Regions from separate parts of the Kocuria salina genome, predicted to be linked through region 2. Evidence: predicted binding sites of a transcription regulator. Region 2 holds the regulator's gene; the other holds the start of a gene.
What was found. The regulator LexA, encoded in region 2, represses DNA repair genes until DNA is damaged. The targets are predictions, from matches to a motif close to TCGAACANNTGTTCGA.
Positions count from the first base shown of each region.

Region 1: the regulator LexA is predicted to act here: its motif matches at 1,642-1,657, upstream of E7Z53_RS16925 (LexA family protein).

Region 1 is NZ_SSSF01000010.1:28,783-32,190, reverse strand. Features, by position in the region: gene E7Z53_RS16930 (hypothetical protein) at 252-1,388, shown strand; gene E7Z53_RS16925 (LexA family protein) at 1,668-2,108, shown strand; gene E7Z53_RS16920 (Y-family DNA polymerase) at 2,123-3,382, shown strand.
Region 2 is NZ_SSSF01000008.1:211,166-214,573, reverse strand. Features, by position in the region: gene E7Z53_RS15745 (hypothetical protein) at 1-374, opposite strand, end outside; gene lexA (transcriptional repressor LexA) at 800-1,498, shown strand; gene E7Z53_RS15735 (ATP-dependent DNA helicase) at 1,648-3,408, opposite strand, start outside.

The DNA of each region.
Region 1 (3,408 bases), on a different contig from region 2:
CGGGCAAGGCGGGCCGTCTAAGTCAATCAGCTGTCCCAGGTCGCCAAACTCGTGACAGCTGGTTCAACAGAACTGAATCAGGAACCTCATGAACCCAATACCAGGGGACTGTTGTGTCCCCTAGTGTACCTGAGGCGCGTCCGCAAATGGACCCCTCTTCACTCAGTCACGCCGATTTTCGGTCACACTCCGCCCCTGACGCTGCCCTCGAGGCCGCTGGGGAGTTCCCCTCACGCCGCCGGCGGGTGCGGGTGGAGCATGAGCAGTCCAAGGCCGTTGTGCTGCGGGCGGTGCCCAAGGGCTGCCAGCTGGCCAAGCACGTCGCCGCCTGGCGCCGGGCCGTGGTGGAGCACCCCAGCCTGGAGTTGATCCGTGCTGATGCCCGGGCGAACCTGCTGGCCGTGGTGGAGATCATCTGCCGCCAGCAGGACCCCGCCTCGCGCACCTGGCGCACGACCTGGGACTGGGTCGCTGAGAAGATCGACCGCTCCCGCTCCACCGTGGCGCGGGCGATCCGCCATCTGCGCGAGTGCGGGCTGCTGGCCGTGGTGGCCACCGGCCGCAGCGCGGGGCGCACCCCGCGCGCCACCGGCCGCACCCAGGGCGAGGCCCCCGTCTACGCCCTCATCCACAGCACCCCTCAGCCGGCCTATAAGCCTGTGGAACTAACTGACACCCCGGTCCCCACGAAGTGGGAGAATCTTTCCCCGCACGCGCGCGAAGAGCTTTCCCCGACCGACGCGGCTACGCCGCGACCCAGCCGAAAGCGCGCCGCGCAGCGGCGCGAAGTGGTCGCCGCCCTGAGCCGTCGTACAGCCCCGCTGTGGCCCCGTCATGCAACGACGGAGCCTTTGACCAAGCGGGTGACCCGTCGGGCGCGAAAAGAGACTCAGCGGGCGGCCGCCCTGGAACTCCAGCACGAGGCCATCGTCCTGCGCCAGCTCACCACCGCCCACGTCACCAGCGTGTGCCGCCCGTTCTTCGAAGCCGGATGGACCATCGCCGACGTGCTCACCGCCCTGGACTGGACCCCCGAGAACACCCGCTACGGCTTCCTCACCGTGGAGGGCATCGACAACCCCGCCGCCTGGCTGGGCGCCCGCATGCGCGCCTGGACCCACCCCGACGGCACCCCCCTACGCTCCCGCGACCAACGCGTCGCCGCCGAAGCCGAACAACGCCGCGCCCAAGCCCGCGCAGCCACCCAACGCCAGGCCACCCGCCAGGCCCAGCAACAGGCCGAGGTGGCCAAGATGGGTGGGGTGGCCGTTAGGTCCGATGGTGAGCCGGTGGCTGTGCGGCAGCCGTTCCGCCAACGCTTCGCCGCCCAGATCGCCGCCGGCCAAGCAGCCGCCGCTATGACCAACACCACCCGTCACGGGGCCTAAAATGCGGATGCAAACTCATCCCTTCGGCCTACACTGGACACATCGGTTCCGACCAACGGACTCCTTCCGCATCCCCCGACGCGACGCGGAGCCCACAGAACCGACTGTTGACCGATCCCCATCGGACAACAACGGACGGGCCCAGCCACTCCCCCTGGCCGGGCCCGCCCCCCGTTAACACACCCCATCCCTCCTCAGCCCGACACGACGTCCTCGTCAGACTCTCCAGCTGAGTACCTTTTCCGCTGGGGAATCGAACATATGTTCTACTGTGATGCCATGAGACAACCAGTTCCGCTCACCATTGACCGCCCCGTGCTGGTCTCTGCGGTCCTGGTCCGCGTCCCGGCTGGCTTCCCCTCCCCTGCCCAGGACAGCTTCGACGACGGCCGGATCGACCTCAATGAGGTGTTGATCAGAGACGTCACCTCCACCTACCTCTTCCGCGTCACCGGGGACTCCATGGAAGGCATCGGGATCTACTCCGGCGACGAAGTTCTGGTGGATCGCTCCCTGACCCCCAGGCACGGCGATGTCGTGATCGCCGTCCTCGACGGGGACTTCACCATCAAGACCCTGCACGTCCGCCCCGACCGGGTCGTGCTGCACCCGGAGAACTCGGCCTACCCCGACGTGGAAGTCCCGTCCCTGTCGACCCTGCACATCTGGGGTGTCGTGGTCTACGGCATCCGCCACCTCCACCAGCGGAAACTGCACTAGGCTGGTGGACGACGGTGATCGCCCTGGTCGACGTGAACAACTTCTACGCCTCCTGCGAGGCCCTCTTCGAGCCCTCCCTGGCAGGCAAGCCGCTGGTGGTGCTCTCCAACAACGACGGCTGTGTCGTCGCCCGCTCCCCCGAGGCCAAGGCCCTGGGGATCAAGATGGGTGACCCTTGGTTCCAGCTGCGCGCCGACGCGAAACGGTGGGGGCTGCTCAAACGCTCCTCCAACTACCAGCTCTACGCGGACCTGTCGGAGCGGGTGATGCTGCTGTTGGCCCGCCACGCGATGGGCCAGGAGGTGTACTCCATCGACGAATGCTTCCTGCTCCCACCCGAGGGCACCGCGGCCGAGCAGGTGCGGTGGGCGCGCCGGCTGAAGGCCACGGTGGCCCGCAATGTCGGGTTGCCGGTGAGCATCGGGATTGCGAGTTCGAAGACGCGGGCGAAGATCGCCACTGAGGCCGCGAAGAAGGTGCCGGCCACCGGTGGGGTGGTCCACTGGGATCAGGCCCCCGACGGGTACTGGGACCGGCTCATGACGGCCCTGCCCGTCACCGAGGTCTGGGGTATCGCCGGACGGCTGGCCAAACGGCTGGAGGCGATGGGTATCGAGACCGTCGCCGACCTGCGCGATGCCGACCCGGTGGCCATCCGGGACAAGTTCTCCGTGGTGCAGATGCGCACCGTGCTCGAGCTCAACGGCTTCCCCGCCATCCCAGTGGAGGACGAGGTCGCCACCAAGCAGCAGATCCTGGTCTCCCGATCGTTCCCGGACCCCATCTGGGATCCGGAGATCGTGGGTGCGGCGGTGGCGGAGTTCGCCCAACGCGCCTCCCGCCGTCTCCGGAAGGAGGGGGAGGTCGCAGGGCGCCTCATCGTCTTCGCCACCACCTCCCCCCACCGGCCTGGGCCTACCCACAACGTCTCCACCCAGGTGCGTCTGGCCGTGCCCACCAACGAGCCCGGACCCTTGGTGGCCGCGGCCCGGGCGGCCCTAGTGCCCAAGCTCATGCACGGCATGTCCTACATGCGCGCCGGCATCCTCTGCACGGACCTCGCCCCCGAGGGCTCGGCGCCCGTCCTGCCCGGGGTGCTCGAGCAACCCGCACCCCTCGGGGAGCTGGTCGACGCGGTCAACCGCCGCTTCGGCACCGGCACCCTGGCGCTGGGCCGGCTTGGCACCCGCTCCCCCGCCACCTGGCGAAACCGGCAAGCTGACCTGTCACCCCGGTATACGACCGACTGGGCGGAACTACGCACCGTCAGCTGACCCAGGACACAGGAGGGGCTGCCGCA
Region 2 (3,408 bases):
TCGTTGAGCTCCACGATCTCGTCCATGACCTCCCGCGGGTCCCGGTCCGGATCGGCCGCCACGGCGAGCTCCCACAGGCTCTGCCCGGGGAACACGGTGGTCTGCTCGGTCCCGGAGCCCGGGACGGGTGCGCTCGTGGCCGTGGCCGTCGAGGGGACGAGGAAGATCACGGCGAGCACCACCAGGGCGGCGGAGCCGGCCAGGACGGGCAGCCCCAGGAACACCAGGCGGCCGCGGCGGGTCAGGGTCAGCGGGGTGCGGGACGCGGAGCGGGCGGGACGGGCCCGCCGGAGCGCACGGCCGAGCCCCCGGGCGGATCCTGCGGACTCGCGGCGGCGGGCGACGACGGCGGTGAGGGTGGCACTGGCACTCATGACATGAACTCCTTGACGTTCCCGCACGGAGCGGGCGATCTCGAACACCGGTCCGGTCGACGACCCTCGCGGGCCTCCATTCGATCGAACATACTTTCGAATACCGATGACCCATGTCTAGCACGTGTCTGCGAATGCTGTCGACAGCGGGTCGTACATATGTTTGAACACACACGGCGTGTCGCCTAGGCTGAGGACAGGTCCGGGCCCCCGGCCGGCGCGCGCTGCGGATCCCCTGCGCCTGCCGACCGGGACCCATCGAACCACCCGGGTCCGACATCGGAACCGGGACCGCGCAGACCGGCTGCGGCACCTGCAGCCGGACGGGAAAGGACGACGCTCCCATGGCCCAGCCCCCCACCCCCGAGGAGCCCCGCGCCCAGGGCGCCCGCCCCGGGGCACGCTCGCGCAGCCGCGGGCTCACCGTGCGCCAGCGCACCATCCTCGAGGCCATCCAGCGCTCCATCGCCGAGCACGGCTATCCGCCGTCCATGCGGGAGATCGGGGACCTCGTGGGCCTGGCCTCGCTCTCCAGCGTCACCCACCAGCTCGCCCAGCTCGAGAAGCTGGGCTATCTGCGCCGCGACCCCAAGCGCCCGCGGGCCATGGAGGTGCTCACTCCCCTGCAGCTGCGCGGGACCGCCGGGGCGGAGTCCGCCGAGCCGTCGCAGGAGGCCCCGGCGCCACCGGCGGGCCGGACCGCTCGTCCCGCCGCCGAGAACGCCGTGGCCGAGCTGTCCACCTCGGCGGACGTGACGATGGTCCCCCTGGTGGGCCACATCGCCGCCGGCGGGCCGATCACGGCCGAGCAGTCCGTGGAGGACGTCCTCGCGCTGCCCCGCCAGCTGGTCGGGCACGGCGAGCTGTTCATGCTGCGCGTCAAGGGCGACTCGATGATCGACGCCGCGATCTGCGACGGCGACTGGGTGGTGGTGCGCCGGCAGAGCGCCGCCGACAACGGGGACGTCGTGGCCGCCCTGCTCGACGACGAGGCGACGGTCAAGACCTTCCGCCAGCGGGACGGCCACACCTGGCTGCTGCCGCAGAACACGCGCTACGAGCCGATCCTCGGCGACCACGCCACCGTGATGGGCAAGGTCGTCTCGGTGCTGCGCAGCCTCTGAGCCGCCGCACGCCCCGGCACCCGGGCCCTCCGCCGCCGGTGGGGGGCCCGTTGCCGTCCGGGCCGGCCGCCGTCCGGACACCCTGCTGTCCGCACCCCGTGCGGGCCCGGCGCGGTCCGTGGAGACCCCGGGCGGCAGCCCGGACGTGCTCAGCCCACGGAGAGCCGCTGCAGGGCGCCGAGCACCACCTGGCGGTCCGTGGTGGTCCACAGCGGCGGCAGGGACCCGCGGAGGAAGCCGCCGTAGCGGGCGGTCGCGATCCGGGAGTCCAGGATCGCCACGACGCCCCGGTCCCCGCCCGCGCGGATGAGCCGCCCGGCCCCCTGGGCGAGCCGCACGGCCGCGTGCGTCGCGGACACGGACATGAACCCGTTGCCGCCGGCCCGTTCCGCGGCGCGGCTGCGGGCGCTCGCCAGCGGGTCGTCCGGGCGCGGGAAGGGGATCCGGTCGATCATCACGAGCCGGCACGAGGCCCCCGGGACGTCGACGCCCTGCCACAGGCTCATCGTGCCGAACAGGCTCGTGGCCGGGTCGTCGGTGAACTCCTGGACGAGTCCCGCGAGCGAGGACTCCCCCTGGCACAGGATCGGCAGGTCGGTGCGCCCGCGCAGCGCCTCGGCCGCCTCCTCCGCCGCCCGGCGGGAGGAGAAGAGCCCGAGGGCCCCGCCCCTGGAGGCCTCCAGCAGGGCCAGCATCTCGTCCAGCTGGGCCTCCGTGAGCCGGCGGCCGGGCTTCTCCAGGTGCTTGGCGAGGTAGAGGATGCCCTGCTTCGGGTAGTCGAACGGGCTGCCGACGTCCACGCCCTCCCAGCGCGGGGCGCCCTCGCCCCGCAGGCCGAGGGCGCCGGCGGCGGAGTCGAAGGACGAGCCGACGGACAGGGTGGCGGAGGTGAGGACCACGGTGCGCCCGTCGAAGAGCCCCTCCCGCAGGGTGCCGGCCACGCTGAGCGGGGCCACGTGCAGGGTCGCCGGGTCGGTGTCCTCCGCGGGCACGTAGCCGCGGCCCGGCTCCCAGCCGCCCTGGCGCGAGATCCACAGCACCTCGCGGTGCTCCTCGGCGGCGAGGATCCGCTCGGCCAGGTCGAGGACGTCGCTCACCCGGGAGCGGGCCATCTGCCGGCCGGCGTCCCCGTCCTTCTCCCCGGGACCGGCCTTGGACTCGGTCATCACGGTGCGGGCGGCGTCCCGGATCTGGGCCACGGCCGCCGCCTGGGCGTCCCCGAGGCCGCGGTGCAGCAGCTCGGCGGGAGCGCCCATCAGGGCGGCCTCGAGGTTGGCGGCCCCGGCGGTGAGCGAGTCGGGGCTCGCGGAGGTGTGCTTGCGCGCGGACGCGGCGGCCGAGCGGACCATCGCCGCGGAGAGCTGTCCGGTGACGGCGCCCGTCACCCGGTCCTGGAGCTCGTGGGCCTCGTCGATGACCACGACGTCGTGCTCGGGCAGCACCGTGATGCCCTCGAACGCGTTGATCGCGAGCAGGGCGTGGTTGGTGATGACGATGTCGGCCTCACCGGCCCGCTGCTTGGCGAGCTCCGCGAAGCAGTCCTCGACCAGGGGACAGCTGCGGCCCAGGCACTCCTTCGCCGTGACCGACACCTGGCGCCAGGCGCGGTCGCTGACCCCGGGGAGCACCTCGTCCCGGTCGCCGGTCCCGGTCTCGCGGGCCCACTCGCGCAGGCGCTGGACCTCCTGGCCGAGCCGCCCGGGGTTCTCGGCGGCCTCGGGCTGCGGCGGGCCGGGGTGCGGGGCGGCGTCGGGCAGCGCGAAGAGCGCGCCGGGCTCGTCGTCGGACGGGTAGCCGCCCTCGATCTTGTGCAGGCACGCGTAGTTGCTGCGGCCCTTGAGCAGGGCCACGTCCACGTCCCGCTCGAGCTCGCCCTCGAGGGCGGCCAGCAGGCGCGGCACGTCCCGGCC